Regions from separate parts of the Massilia sp. SYSU DXS3249 genome, predicted to be linked through region 1. Evidence: predicted binding sites of a transcription regulator. Region 1 holds the regulator's gene; each other region holds the start of a gene.
The links. The regulator sigma-54, encoded in region 1, starts transcription at its own class of promoters, with help from an activator protein. The targets are predictions, from matches to a motif close to TGGCANGNAANCTGCTTT.
Positions count from the first base shown of each region.

Region 2: a site for sigma-54 is predicted at 3,034-3,051, ahead of pepA (flocculation-associated PEP-CTERM protein PepA). Genes of this name have one in related genera too.
Region 3: a site for sigma-54 is predicted at 2,317-2,334, ahead of pepA (flocculation-associated PEP-CTERM protein PepA). Genes of this name have one in related genera too.

Region 1 covers NZ_JBSIPX010000011.1:147,423-152,431, reverse strand. Annotated here, with positions in the region: gene ACWCIA_RS14570 (KdsC family phosphatase) at 1-80, shown strand, start outside; gene lptC (LPS export ABC transporter periplasmic protein LptC) at 106-705, shown strand; gene lptA (lipopolysaccharide transport periplasmic protein LptA) at 721-1,338, shown strand; gene lptB (LPS export ABC transporter ATP-binding protein) at 1,338-2,099, shown strand; gene ACWCIA_RS14550 (RNA polymerase factor sigma-54) at 2,122-3,591, shown strand; gene hpf (ribosome hibernation-promoting factor, HPF/YfiA family) at 3,652-4,005, shown strand; gene ACWCIA_RS14540 (enoyl-CoA hydratase/isomerase family protein) at 4,120-5,009, shown strand, end outside.
Region 2 covers NZ_JBSIPX010000003.1:307,216-312,224, forward strand. Annotated here, with positions in the region: gene ACWCIA_RS05645 (hypothetical protein) at 1-517, shown strand, start outside; gene ACWCIA_RS05650 (HPr-rel-A system PqqD family peptide chaperone) at 540-830, shown strand; gene ACWCIA_RS05655 (HprK-related kinase A) at 824-1,741, shown strand; gene ACWCIA_RS05660 (nucleotidyltransferase domain-containing protein) at 1,738-2,823, shown strand; gene pepA (flocculation-associated PEP-CTERM protein PepA) at 3,102-3,986, shown strand; gene ACWCIA_RS05670 (nitroreductase family protein) at 4,132-5,009, opposite strand, start outside.
Region 3 covers NZ_JBSIPX010000004.1:279,256-284,264, reverse strand. Annotated here, with positions in the region: gene ACWCIA_RS07395 (hypothetical protein) at 37-462, opposite strand; gene ACWCIA_RS07390 (SPFH domain-containing protein) at 627-1,547, opposite strand; gene ACWCIA_RS07385 (NfeD family protein) at 1,587-2,009, opposite strand; gene pepA (flocculation-associated PEP-CTERM protein PepA) at 2,391-3,275, shown strand; gene ppsA (phosphoenolpyruvate synthase) at 3,430-5,009, opposite strand, start outside.

The DNA of each region.
Region 1 (5,009 bases):
GCGCCGTGCGCGAGGTCTGCGACCTCGTGATGCGCGCCCAGGGGACCTACGAGCAGGCGCTGGCGCCATATTTTGCGTGAGTAGACAAGAACCATGGCGACCTACGTGAACAAACGCACCGCGCACCGCTGGCGCACGCTGGGGCTGATGCTCACCGCCGTGTTTTTCGCCTTTGGCAGTTTCTGGCTGCTGCAGGCGATCCAGTCGGAAGACCCGGTCGCCGGCGGCAATGCCGCCAACGAACCCGACTACATCGTCGAGAACTTCAGTTTCGTGCGCATGACCGAGACCGGCTCGCCGCGCTACGTCATGTCCGGCGAGCGCCTGGTGCACCATCCAGGCCCGGACATGTCGGAAGTGACCCGGCCCGTGGTCGAGAGCATGGCGCCGGGCCGCCCGCGCATGACGATGAACGCCGAACGCGGCCAGGTCTTCCATGGCGAGAACCGCGTCGAACTGATGGGCAAGGTCGACATCCTGCGCCCGGCCACGCCGACCAGCGAGAAGCTGCACGCCCAGACCGATGCGCTGACCGTGCTGGCCGACGACGAGATCGTCAAGACGAACCGCCCGGTACGCATGACGCTCGGCGCTTCCTCGGTCGACGCTGTCGGTTTGCATGCGGTGAACCCGACCCAGAAGATGCACCTCGGCGGGCGCGGGAAGATCGTCTATCCGCCGCGCCAAAACACGCCCACCCAATAACAGGAACGAGAACACATGAAAAAATTGCTTGCCGCCGCCTTCCTTTCGCTGCTGTCGCTGTCGGCCACGGCCGAGAAGGCGGACTCGCTCAAGCAGGCCGTCGTCGAATTCGACTCGCTCGACGTGGACGAAGTCACGCAGACGCGCATCCTGACCGGCAACGTCGTCGTCACCCGCGGCACGCTGCTGCTCAAGTCCGACCGCGCCCTGGTCAAGGAAACGCCCGAAGGCTACATGAGCGTGACGCTGACCTCGAATCCGGGCCGCGTGGCGACCTTCCGCCAGAAGCGCGACGGCGGGCCCGACCTGTGGGTCGAGGGCCAGGCCGAGCGCATCGAATACGAGGAGCGCGAGGAACTGGTGAAGCTGTTCTCGAAGGCGGTCGTGAAGGAGCTCGAAAACGGGCGCATGACGAACGAACTGGTCGGCCCCTACATCTCCTACGACAACCGCCGCGAAGTGGCGACCGTGCGCAACGACCCGAGCGGCCAGACCAAGGCCGGCGGCGGCCGCGGCACCCTGATCATCGCACCGCGCCGCACCGGCGCGGCAGCCCCCGCAGCGGCAGCGCCGACTGCACGCGCAGGCACCACGCCCGCGGCACCGGCACCGGCACCAGCAGGAAAGAAATAATGAAGGATGACCACGACAACCGCAGTACCCTGGTCGTGCGGGGCCTGCAAAAGAGCTACGGCAAGCGCCTGGTGGTGCGCGACGTCTCGCTCGAGGTGGGCTGCGGCGAAGTCGTCGGCCTGCTCGGGCCGAACGGCGCCGGCAAGACGACCTCGTTCTACATGATCGTCGGCCTGGTGCCCTCGGACGCCGGCACCATCGAAATCAACGGCACCGACATTTCCAGCCTGCCGATCCACCGCCGCGCGGTGCTCGGCCTGTCCTACCTGCCGCAGGAAGCGTCGGTGTTCCGCAAGCTGACGGTGGAGGACAACATCCGCGCCGTGCTCGAGCTGCAGCGCGACGACAACGGCAAGTCGCTGACCAAGGCCGCCATCAACGAGCGCCTCGATTCCCTGCTGGCCGAACTGCAGATCGAGAAGCTGCGCGAGAACCCGGCGCTGTCGCTGTCGGGCGGCGAGCGCCGCCGCGTGGAGATCGCGCGCGCGCTGGCGACCAATCCGCGCTTCGTGCTGCTCGACGAACCGTTTGCAGGTGTCGACCCGATCGCCGTGATCGAGATCCAGCGCATCGTGCGCTTCCTGAAGGAGCGCGGCATCGGCGTCCTGATCACCGACCACAACGTGCGCGAGACGCTCGGCATCTGCGACCGCGCCTACATCATCAACCAGGGCGCCGTGCTGGCTTCCGGGCGCCCTGACGACATCATCGCCGACGAGTCGGTACGACGCGTCTACCTCGGCGAACACTTCCGCATGTGACCACGGAACGAACAGCCGCACCATGAAACAATCCCTGCAACTCCGGACTTCGCAGCACCTGGCGCTCACGCCGCAGCTTCAGCAGTCGATCCGCCTGCTGCAGTTGTCCACGCTCGAACTGCACCAGGAGATCGAGCAGATCCTCTCCGATAATCCGCTGCTCGAGCGGATCGACGACCCGCTCGACAATTCCGTGCGCCTGCTGGCCGACGGCGCCATCAACGATGCGCCGGCCCAGCAGCCCGACGCGCCGGCGCCGGGGCAGGAAGAAAGCGCCGCGCCCGCGGACAATGGCGACGGGCTCGACGGCGGCGGCGACGTCGAGCGCGGCGAGGCCGACGACTGGGGCGACGCCCCGCGCGCCTCGGGCAGCGAGGGCGACGACGACGGCCGGCCGCAGCTGGGCGCGATCGGCGTCACGCTGCGCGAGCACCTGTCGGAACAGATCCGGGTCACCGCCGTCAGCGCGCGCGACCGCGCCCTGGCCGAACTGGTGATCGACGCCATCGACGACAACGGCTACCTGGAAGAGCAGCTCGACGAGATCCATGCCCGCCTGCCGGAGGAGCTGGAAGTGGAGATGGACGAGCTGCGCTGCGCGCTGGCGCTGGTGCAGAGCCTCGATCCGGTCGGCGTCGGCGCGCGCAGCGCCAGCGAGTGCCTGGCCTTGCAGATCCGGCAGATGCCCGGCGTCCCGCTGGTGACGCGGCGCATGGCTTTGAAGATCGTCGAGGGTTACCTGAGCTGGTTCGCCCAGCGCGAATTCAACAAGCTGAAAAAGGCGCTCGACTGCGACGACGAAGACCTGCGCGAAGCGCAGGCCGTGATCCGCCAGTGCAATCCGCACCCGGGCGCGGCCTTTGCGTCGAGCACCTCGGACTACGTGGTTCCGGACGTTATCGTCCGCAAGACGGCCTCCGGCTGGAGCGTGATGCTGAACCACGAAGTCATGCCGCGCCTGCGCGTCAACAATGTCTACGCGGCCCTGCTCAAGCAGGGCAAGGGCGAGGGCCAGATGAGCGCGCAGCTGCAGGAAGCGAAGTGGCTCATCAAGAACATGCGCCAGCGCTTCGACACGATCCTGCGTGTTTCCCAGGCAATCGTCGAGCGTCAGCGCAACTTTTTCAGCCATGGCGCGGTTGCCATGCGTCCCCTTGTGCTTCGCGAGATAGCTGATACACTAGGCCTACACGAGAGCACAATTTCTCGCGTAACAACTCAAAAATTCATGCTGACCCCGCACGGCATGTTTGAGCTGAAGTATTTCTTCGGAAGCCACGTCGCCACCGAAGCGGGGGGCGAAGCCTCGTCGACGGCGATTCGGGCGCTCATTGCGCAACTGACAGGAGCAGAGGACCCCAGGAACCCATTATCCGACAGCAAGATCGCGGAAATGCTCGGTGAACAAGGAATGGTCATCGCGCGCCGCACGGTTGCAAAATACCGCGAGGCACTCAAGATTCCTCCAGTCAGTCTCCGCAAATCCTTGTAACAGCGGCAGCCACGCGCTACCTGCGCGACCGGCCGCCGCTCCTCTTTCAAAGGAGTGTGTATGAATCTCACTATCAGCGGTCACCACCTCGATGTCACCCCCGCCATCCGTGAATACGTACAGAACAAGCTGGAACGCATCACCCGCCATTTCGATCAAGTGATCGATTCCCATGTGATCCTTGCGATCGACAATCTCACCGAAAAAGACAAAAGGCAGAAAGCCGAGATCAACTTGCGCATGTCCGGCAAGACTGTACACGTGGAAAGTGTGGCGCAAGACCTGTATGCCGCGATCGACCTGTTGATGGACAGGCTGGATCGCCAGGTGATGAAATACAAATCGATGCTGCAAAATCATAGTCACGAGGCGCTCAAGCGCCGTCCTGAAGGCGGAGAGGCTGTTGCTGTCTGATCGGCATTAAGCACCGTCTGAACGAGGGCGCCTGGAGGGCGCCCTTTTCATTTTGGCGGCACGCCGCGCACGGGCTTGGGTAGAATGCATGTCTTTCCCATAACCCTATTCACCATGACCGACCATGTCCTGACCCGCGTTGCCAACGGCACCGGCGTGATCACCCTCGACCGCCCCAAAGCCCTCAATTCGCTCTCGCTCGCCATGGTGCGGCGCCTGACCGAGACCCTGCTGGCCTGGCGCGACGACCCGGCGGTCGCTGCCGTCGTGCTCACCAGCAGCAGCGAAAAAGCCCTGTGCGCGGGCGGCGACATCCGTTTCTTCCACGACGCCGGCACGGCGACCCCGACCGGCGGCAGCGCGCTGCTGGAAGATTTCTTCACGGAAGAGTATGCGCTCAACCACCTGATCCATTTCTATCCGAAACCCTACATCTCGATCATGGATGGGGTCGTCATGGGCGGCGGCATGGGCATCGCCCAGGGCGGGCCGGATACGGGCCTGCGCATCGTCACCGACCGCATCAAGATGGCGATGCCGGAAGTGAACATCGGCCTGTTCCCGGACGTCGGCGGCAGCCATTTCCTGTCGCACGCGCCTGGCCAGCTGGGCAATTACCTGGGGCTGACGGGATTGACCATCGGCGCGGCCGACGCCCTGTATGTCGGGCTGGCGGACGTGTTCGTCCCTGGCGAGAAGCTGGGCGAGCTGAACGCGCTGGTCGAGGCGACGCCGGGTGCACAGCTGGCCGAAGCGATCCGCGCCTTTGCCGCGCCGCTCAAGGCCGGTGTAGGGCAGAGCCCCTTGGAAACGGCGCGTGCCGCGGTCGACACGCATTTCGGCGCCGGTTCGGTGCCGGCGATCATGGCCTCCCTGGCAACCGACGACAGCCCGTTCGCGCAGAAGGCCCTGGCCGCCATGCGCCAGCGTTCGCCGCTGCTGATGTGCGTGACGCACGAGATGCTGGTGCGCGGCGCCTCGCTCGGCGTGGCCGACTGCCTGCG
Region 2 (5,009 bases), on a different contig from region 1:
GTCGATGAAGACCACTTCGGCCAGCCACAGCCCGCAAGGGATCTGTTCGGGCAACCGCTCGCACGGCTACTGGAAAACCCATGAAGATGAGTGGGCGAGCCAAGCCGGTGTCGACTCGACAACGAAATTCGGCGACATCTTCCTTGCCACCGGCAACTACGAAGGTCTTGCGCAGGCTACCCTGATGGATGTCCTGGTCCGTCCGCCGAAGGATTCAAAGGACCCAAAGGACCCGAAAGGCCCGAAGAACCCAAAGGGCTCAGAGGACTCGACGGACTCCACGGACTGGATCGACATCAAGGAGATCGACCAGAATAATGTGGCGATGCAGACCGTCACGGCCTTCCTCAATGCGCGCGCGGCCAGCCGGACGGCCACGCCGACCGTGTTGCCGGAAAGTCTAGTGCAGGAAATCTGGGGTCAGTATGTCCGCCAGGGCTATTATTCGCCCAGCACCGGCGCCTTCATCTGGCATGGCCCGCTGATCGCGGAATATTTCGAAAGTACCTTCCGCTAAGGCAGCGATTCGCCGCGCACGCATGCCACCTCTTATTTCCTGGCGCCTGGTCCCGGGCCAGCACCTGCTGCACCGCTGCTGGGATGGCGAATGCGTGCTCTACAACGACCTGACGGGCGACACCCATCTGGTCGATGCCTTCACCCTCGAATTACTGGAACTGCTAGGCGCCGCGCCGCGGCCGGCAGGGGCGCTTGCCGCCGCCCTCGGCGCCCTCGAGGAGCATCCTGACGTGGATGCCGCCCTTGACGACCCGCTTGCCGAGTTGCTGGCCGACCTCGCCGCGCTGCACCTGATCGAGGCGGCGTGCTGACCGTCGGCGCGCTCGGCGCGGGTGCGCTGGCGGAGCGACTGCGCGGACCGGGCCTGCGCCTGCAGACCGGGCCCTTCGTGGCGCGCGTGCGCAGTCCGCTGCCCGCGCTGGCGCGCAGCCTCGGCCGCATGTATGCCGACTATCCCGTGCTCGACGAGGGCACCCAGGCCGATTTCGACCTGCTGCTTACTAGCGCGCGCGGGCTGCGCCGCCTGGTGCGGCCGCAAGTGCACTTCCATTACGACGGCATGGCTCCGTTTCAGCCGCTGCCGCTGGCCCAGGCCTTCCCGATGTTCGAATGGGCGATGAACTGGTGCGTTTCGAGCCAGGCCCACTCGTGGCTGGTGATCCACGCCGCCGTCGTCGAAAAGGAAAACCAGGCGGTCATCCTGCCGGCCCCGCCCGGTTCGGGAAAAAGCACGCTGTGCGCGGCCCTGGTGGCGCGCGGCTGGCGCCTCCTGTCGGACGAGCTGACCCTGGTCCGGCTGGACGACGGCCGCATCGACCCGCTGCCGCGCCCGGTCAGCCTGAAGAACGGTTCGATCGACGTGATCCGCGCCTGGGCCCCCGACGCCGAGCTGTCGCCGCCGGTTGCCGACACCTTGAAGGGCACGGTTGCGCACATGCGCGTGCCCGCGGCCAGCGTGGCGCGCGCGCACGAGCCGGCGCTGCCGGCCTGGATCGTGTTCCCGAAATGGCACGCTGGCGCGGCGGCCGAGCTGGCGCCGGTGCCGCAGGCGCGCGCCCACCTGCGCCTGGCGGAAAACGCCTTCAATTACAGCCTGCTGGGTGCCAAAGGTTTTACGGCCGCGGCGCGGCTGATCGGGGGCACCCGCACGTTCGACTTCCGCTACGGCGCGCTCGAGGACGCCATGGCCGTGTTCGAGCGCCTGCTCCTGGAGCGCCCATGAGCGCGCCGCTGCCCCTGCTGGTCCAGGTGCTGCGCCACCCGGCGTGCATGGCCACGCTGGAGGCGTCCGAGTGGGAACTGCTGCTGCGCCAGGCCGGCGCGGCCGGGCTCACCGCCACCTTGTGCGTGCTGGCCGAGGAACAGGGCCTGTTCGAGACCCTGCCGCCGGCCGCGCGGCGCCGCCTGGGCTGGGCCCGTACCGTCTGGGAGCGCCATGTGCAGGCGGTGCGCTTCGAAATCAGGCAGATAAAAAGGGCGCTGGCCGGCACCGGCCTGCCGCTGCTTCTGCTCAAGGGCAGCGCTTACCTGGCGGCGGGCCTGCCGGCCGCCGGCGGACGGATGTTTTCCGACATCGACATCCTGGTGCCGAAAGAGGGCCTGCCCGACGTGGAGAGCCAGCTGATGCTGCACGGCTGGGCCTCCACCCACCACGACGCCTACGACCAGCGCTACTACCGCGAGTGGATGCACGAGCTGCCGCCGATGCAGCACATGCGGCGCGGCAGCGCCATCGACGTCCACCACGCGATCCTGCCGCTGACGGCGGCGGTCCGGCCCGACCCGGCGCTGCTGCGCGCGGCGGCGCGGCCGGCCGGCGAGGGCTGCCGGGTGCTGGCCCCCTGCGACATGGTCCTGCACAGCGCCACCCACCTGTTTTCCGAAGGCGAGTACCACCACGGCCTGCGCGGCCTGTTCGACCTGCACCGCCTGCTGGGCCATTTCGGGGCGCTGGAAACCGGTTTCTGGACGGCGCTGCCGGCCCGTGCGCAGCAACTGCAGCTGGAGCGGCCGCTGTTCTACGCGCTGCGTTACTGCACCCGCCTGCTCGCTACGCAGGTGCCGGCCCATACCGTCGAGGCGGCGCAGCGCGGCCGCCCGCCGGCCCCCTTGTTAACGCTCATGGACGCACTGTTCGAGCGCGCCTTGCGTCCGCCGCACCCGAGCTGCGCAACTGCCCTCGATCCGGCGGCGCACGCCATGCTGTATATACGCGGCAATTGGCTGCGCATGCCGCCGTTGATGCTGTCGCGCCACCTGTTCCACAAGGCTTTCCTGTCGTCGAGGGCTGCGCCGGCGCGCTAAATGGTGAACGTCGGGTGCTGCGTAGGAGCGTTCTTACAACGTTACAAGAATATTAGGTAAAAGCAACATTGTTAAGAATTTCTTGTATAGAAAGAAAAATTCCTGAGGACATTTTTATAATAAAAAATCCTGTCGGCATTCTTTACAAGGCTGCTGAGCTAGCTCTAACTGTTGACTTTAAATCATTGATTTAAAAGGGAAAGTGGAGGCTGGCACGGCGCTTGCTAATAGCTGAGTGTGTTTGCCCAAACCGATCCACTCAACAAGGAATTTGAATCATGAAATTTATGAAGAAACTGGCCTGTGCTGCTGCTGTCGCAATGTCCTTCGCTGGTGCCGCTAACGCAGCCCAGATCATGACCGACTGGCGTTTCAACCCGAACGGCGGCGGTTTCGATAACGCCCAAGTCATCGGCGAATACCTGGACGTGAACGGCAACTCGTTCATCCAACTGACCCCAACCGGCGAGCGCAGCTTCAGCTTCGTCGAGCACGCAGTGTTCAACATCCTGCAAGCTGACAGCAATGGCCAGGCCTTCAACGACCGCTTCGAAGGCGGCAACATCAGCGCAATCTTCGAAGGCTTCGGTAACGGCATGCGCGGCACCGGCACCACCAACGGTTCGTTCTCGTTCACCGGCGGCACCATCCGCATCTTCCAGAACCCGGTTGATGGCCAGTACGGCAGCACCCAGGGCATCTACGGCGCCAACCTGGGCACCGAAATCGCCTCCTTCAACGTCCTCGCCGGCGGCGGCGGCGAAGTCGATGCCAGCGGCAGCCCGATCGCCAACGGCCAGGTGAGCGTGTTCGCACAAGCTACCATGATGGCGCCAGGCTACTTCTTCCGTAGCAACGGCCAGGATCTGTCGATGGAATCGGTGCTGGCCTTCGCCTTCACCAACGCCAACCCGATCGTCAACCCGAACAGCGCTGCAACGCCTAACCTGGTGTCGGAAGTCGCTTGCCAATACGCAGGCTTCACCGGCGCCGGCTGCAACGGCTCGGCTTACGCCAATGCACCTGGCCAGTACTTCTTCGTCTCGAACAACGGCCAGTTCAAGCTGGCTGAAGTTCCAGAGCCAGGCTCGCTGGCCCTGTTCGGCATCGCGATGCTGGGCGCTGGTTTCGCCAGCCGCAAGCGCGCTGCCAAGAAGGCCTAATCGCCTCCTGGACGTAGCGAAAGCTGCATGAGAAAGAGCGGGCTTGCCCGCTCTTTTTCTTTGTATGCCGCGAGAAGAAGCTGAATGAAAAAAACGGCGGCGGCCCTTTCGGGCCCCGCCGTTTTTGCATGTCCCGGCCCCGCGCTCAGCGCTTCATCAGCTCGGCCAGCGGACGGCGCACCGAGCGCGCCTCCGGCGCCGGGCCATAGCCCAGGCGTCCCATGTAGACCGGGTGCAGTTCGTCGTTGAAGATGAGCGCCTCGGTCTGGCGCTGGAGGTCCTTGGCCGCCTGCGCCAGCTTCGGCTGGGCCGTGAAGCGGGTGCCTTCGCGCGCGTATTTCGAGAAAATCAGGGGCGTCATTTCCGGCTGCATGTACAGCCCGAGCGTGGTCATGGTCAGCCAGAAGCGCTGCAGGGCGCGGCCGGCGGCCACGTAATCGTCGATCGACTGCGGTGCGCGGCGCGCCTTGAGCACGAAGTGGGCGGCGCAGGCCATGCCGGGCGCCAGGTCCATCTGCAGGCGCGGCGCCCAGGTCCCCATCAGCGTGTTGACGGTCGCCATGCGGCGCCAGCTGACCATCGCCCATTTCATCAGGTGCAGGGTCATCGCGTCGACGCCCAGCGCGCCGGCCGGCACCTTGTCCGGGCTGTGCTTGCGGTTTTCCCAGTCGATGATGCTGCGGTGGGTCTCGAAGGCCTCGGGCATCGTCAGGCGCAGCCGCGCGTTATTGAACATCAGCTTGGCCGCCTGCCATTTCTGGTCGCGGCTCTCGAGCCAGCGCAAGCCATATTCGGGCGCGACGGTGGCTTCCAGCAGCCGCTTGTGCTCCGGCGTGAGGGCGGTGGTGCGCATCGGCCGGCGCTGCACCGTGCGCTTGTCGATGGCTTCGATCAGCGGGCTGCGCGCGACGCTCGCGTCGGCCATGAAGCGTACGTCGAACACCGGGTGCGTGTCGCGTCCTTCGGGGCGGCGCTTGACGTCGGCGCGCAGGCCATGGCCGCTGGCGGCGATCGCGATCGTCT
Region 3 (5,009 bases), on a different contig from region 1:
CAACTCAGGTGCGGCGAATCGAGGGCGGGCGCCAGATCAGGCGCGACGTGGGGGGCGTTCGATGCGGGAAGGAATGTGCCCCGAGAAGGGCGAAGGGGGACGCGGCTGGATGCCGTTTGCGGCTTCCTCGACGGCAGTCGCCGCGAGGCCGGGTGGCGGCGCGTAGGCCCCGATGGAACAGCCGCCGCAGGTTCCGCAGCCGGCGCGGTGACCGGCGCCGTCGTCGCCGCAAGCGCCATCGGGACCGGCACCCGGCCCAGGCGCGCCGGGGTGCTGGTGCCCGGCACCAGGCAGGCCGATGTCGGCCTCCGTTGCGGCAACCCGCGCTGCCGGCTGGACGTCCGTCGCTGCCGGCGCATCGTGCGCCATCCCGCAGGCGATCCTCACCACGCCTGCAATGCCTTGCACGGGCAGCGAGACGATCAGCAGGCACAGGACGTAGAGACGTAAGCGATGGCGCATGTGGGCAATGTAGCACGTTCCGCAGGCAGAAACAGCAAGGAGTGGACGGAAAATGATCCGCCCGGCAATCTGTCCGGGCCGGCGCGATGCCATCCACTCGCCTGCGCGACCCTACGTTGCGCAGGTTCGGCTCAGGCTCGGCTCAGTGACAAATCAGGTGCGGCTCATTTTTGTGTTTTAACGATCTGCATCGCACTGGCGATCAAGCCGCTCATCTCGCCCAGGTTGGCCGGCACGATGATCGAGTTATTCGTCTTGGCCAGCTTGCCGAAGGCGTCGACGTAGTGCTCGGCCACGCGCAGGTTCATGGCCTCGTCGCCGCCCGGCTCGCGGATCGCGGCGCCGACCTGGCGCAGCGCGGAGGCGCTCGCTTCCGCGAGGGCGACGATGGCGCTGGCCTCGCCCTGGGCGCGGTTGATCGCCGCCTGGCGCTCGCCCTCGGAGCGGGCAATCGCCGCTTCGCGTTCGCCGCTGGCGATGTTGATCTGTTCCTGGCGGCGGCCTTCAGACGCGGCGATCAAGGCGCGTTTTTCGCGCTCGGCCGTGATCTGGCGCTGCATCGAGTGCAGGATCTCGGCCGGCGGGGTCAGGTCCTTGATCTCGTAGCGCAGCACCTTGACGCCCCAGTTGGCGGCCGACTCGTCGATCGCGTTGACGATGGTGGTGTTGATGTGGTCGCGCTCCTCGAAGGTCTTGTCGAGCTCCATCTTGCCGATCACCGAGCGCAGCGTGGTCTGCGCCAGCTGGGTGATGGCCTGGATGTAGTTCGACGCGCCGTAGGAGGCGCGCATGGCGTCGGTCACCTGGAAGTAGAGGATGCCGTCCACCTGCAGCTGGGTGTTGTCCTTGGTGATGCAGACCTGGGGCGGCACGTCGAGCGGGATTTCTTTCAGCACGTGCTTGTAGGCGATGCGGTCGATGAAGGGAATCACGATGTTCAAGCCCGGCGCCAGCGTCGCGTGGTACTTGCCGAGGCGCTCGACCACCCAGGCGTGCTGCTGGGGCACGACGTTGATCGTCTTGAAGACGAAGACGATCGCGATGACGAAAATCACCAGCGCCACGATTTCGAACGAAAATTCCATGAGCATCCCTTATAGATGAGTTAGCGGTATCTGTTTGTCTTATGAATTCGCCACGATCAGGCGGTTGCCCTTGACTTCGACAATGCGGAAGTCGCCGGCCTCGGGCAATGCGCCGCCGCCCAGTTCCACGTCCCACAGGGCGCCGCGGTACATCACGCGCGCGCGGCCCTCGTTCCAGGCATGGACGGTGACGCGCCCGCCGATATCGAGGTTGACGTTCTGGTCGCGCGTGGCGTCCAGTTTCGCCGGGCGGCCGAAACGGCTGCGGTGCAGGACGCCGGTGGCGGCCAGGCCGGTGGCCGCGGCGACCAGGGTTTGCAGCGGGCCGGACAGGCCGAACAGCGCCGCGATGCCGCCGCAGGCCAGGCCGATGGCGATCATCAGCAGGTAAAAGGTTCCCGTGAACAACTCGGCCACGACCAATATGCCGGCGCCCACCATCCAGTTCATCCAGTCAGACATCCCGTTCTCCTCTCGCCCGTTCAAAAAGATAAAAACCCCCGTTACCAGCAAAGGCGACGAGGGTTTGATATGAAGTTGCCGTGTTTTTGATGGTATTTGTTTTTGTCAGCCATTCAATATGTCCAGTGTAGCGTGTTCCGTTATGGAGTCAACCTATTTGTTGCCTCAATGCTACTTGTTGCCTCAATGCCTTTAATTCCAATAGGCACATATTTTTGAAAAAAGCAAGTCGAAATTTTTTACAATCCGGTCCGGCTCTCCCAGCCTTCGTTGCGTAAGTCTCTGTTTTTTCTGATTTAAATCAAATTGGCACGGTGTTTGCGTGTACTTGGGTGCACTTGTTACTTGTTTATCGTTCCACTCACCCAGAGGACCATAATCATGAAACTGTTGAAAAAACTGGCTTGCACTACCGCTGTCGCCATGTCCTTCGCTGGTGCCGCCAACGCGGCCACCATCCTGACCGACTGGCGCTTCAACCCGAACGGCGGCGGGTTCGATAACGCCCAGGTCATCGGCGAATACCTCGACGTGAACGGCAACTCGTTCATCCAGCTGACGCCGTCCGGCACGAACAGCTTCACCTTCGTCGAGCACGCGGTGTTCAATATCCTGCAGGCCGACAGCAATGGCCAGCAATTCAACGACCGTTTCGAAGGCGGCAACATCACGGCGATGTTCGAAGGCTTCGGTAACGGCACCTTCGGCACCGGCTCGGCCAACGGTTCGTTCACCTTCAGCGGCGGCACCATCCGCATCTTCCAGAACCCGACCGACGGCGAATACGGCAGCACCGAAGGCATCTACGGCGCCAACCTGGGCACCGAGATCGCCATGTTCGACGTCCTCGCCGGCGGCGGCGGCGAAGTCGATGCGAGCGGCAGCCCGATCGCCAACGGCCAGGTGAGCGTGTTCGCCCGCGCCACCAGCATGGAACCAGGCTACTTCTTCCGCAGCAACGGCCAGGACCTGTCGCTGGAATCAATCCTCGCGTTCGCGTTCACCAACGCCAACCCGATCGCCAACCCGAACAGCGAAGCTACGCCTAACCTGGTGTCGGAAGTGGCCTGCCAGTACGCCGGCTTCACCGGCGCCGGCTGCGACGGCACCGCCTACGCCAACGCGCCTGGCCAGTACTTCTTCGTGTCGAACAACGGCCAGTTCAAGCTGGCCGAAGTGCCGGAGCCAGGCTCGCTGGCCCTGTTCGGCATCGCAATGCTGGGCGCCGGCTTCGCCAGCCGCAAGCGCGCTGCAAAGAAGGCTTGACCATCGCCTGACCTAACAATACGGGGGCATGTCCTGATGCCAGTCAGCTTAGGCTGACTGGCATTTTTCATTGGGGCCGCCGCCCTGGCGCGGACGTAAAAAAACCGCGCCCCGGTAAGGAGCGCGGTTCGCCGGGGGCCTCAGGCCGCCCTGCTTACATCTTCGCCAGCTTCTGCCAGGTATCGATCACCGAGTCCGGGTTCAGCGACATCGACTCGATGCCCTGCTCCACCAGCCACTGGGCGAAGTCGGGATTGTCCGACGGCCCCTGGCCGCAGATGCCGATGTACTTGCCCTGCGCGCGGCAGGCCTTGATCGCCAGCGAGAGCATGGCTTTCACGGCCGGGTCGCGCTCGTCGAAGTCCTTGGCCAGCAGCTCCATGCCGGAGTCGCGGTCCAGGCCCAGGGTCAGCTGGGTCAGGTCGTTCGAGCCGATCGAGAAGCCGTCGAAGTACTGCAGGAACTGCTCGGCCAGGATGGCGTTGGACGGCACTTCGCACATCATGATGACGCGCAGGCCGTTCTCGCCGCGTTTGAGGCCGTACTTGGCCAGCAGCTCGATGACCTTCTCGGCCTGGCCCAGGGTGCGCACGAACGGGATCATCAGCTCGACGTTGGTCAGGCCCATCTCTTCGCGCACGCGCTTCATGGCCAGGCATTCCATCTCGAAGGACTCGGCGAAGTCCTCGGCCAGGTAGCGCGCGGCGCCGCGGAAGCCCAGCATCGGGTTTTCCTCGTCCGGCTCGTAGCGCGAACCGCCGATCAGCTTCTTGTACTCGTTCGACTTGAAGTCGGACAGGCGCACGATGACCGGCTTCGGCCAGAAGGCGGCGGCGATGGTCGCCACGCCTTCGGCCAGCTTGTCGACGTAGAAGGCTTTAGGGGAAGCATGGCCGCGGGCGACCGACTCCACCGCCTTTTTCAGGTCGGCGTCGATGTTCGGGTACTCGAGGATGGCCTTCGGGTGCACGCCGATGTTGTTGTTGATGATGAACTCGAGGCGGGCCAGGCCCACGCCGCCGTTCGGCACCGACTGGAAGTCGAAGGCCAGCTGCGGGTTGCCGACGTTGAGCATGATCTTGGTCGGGATCGGCGGCAGCTCGCCGCGCGACACTTCCGTCACTTCCGTTTCCAGCAGGCCGTCGTAGATCTTGCCTTCGTCGCCTTCGGCGCAGGAGACGGTGACAAAGGTGCCGTCCTTCAGGATCTCGGTCGCGTCGCCGCAGCCGACGACCGCCGGCACGCCCAGTTCACGGGCGATGATCGCCGCGTGGCAGGTACGGCCGCCGCGGTTGGTGACGATGGCCGAAGCGCGCTTCATGACCGGCTCCCAGTTCGGGTCGGTCATGTCGGCGACCAGCACGTCGCCCGGCTGCACGCGTTCCATCTCCGACGGGTCGGTGATCACGCGCACGGGGCCGGCGCCGATCTTCTGGCCGATCGCGCGGCCGCTGGTCAATATGGTGCCGGTGCCCTTCAGGCTGAAGCGCTGCTGGGCGTCGGTCGCCTTCTGCTGCGATTTGACGGTTTCCGGACGCGCCTGCAGGATGAAGAGCTTACCGTCGCGGCCGTCCTTGCCCCATTCGATGTCCATCGGGCGGCCGTAGTGGTTCTCGATGATGACGGCGTACTTCGCCAGTTCCACCACCTCTTCGTCGGTCAGCGAGTAGCGGTTGCGCATTTCGATCGGCACGTCGACGGTCTTCACCGAACGGCCAGCCTTGGCTTCGTTGG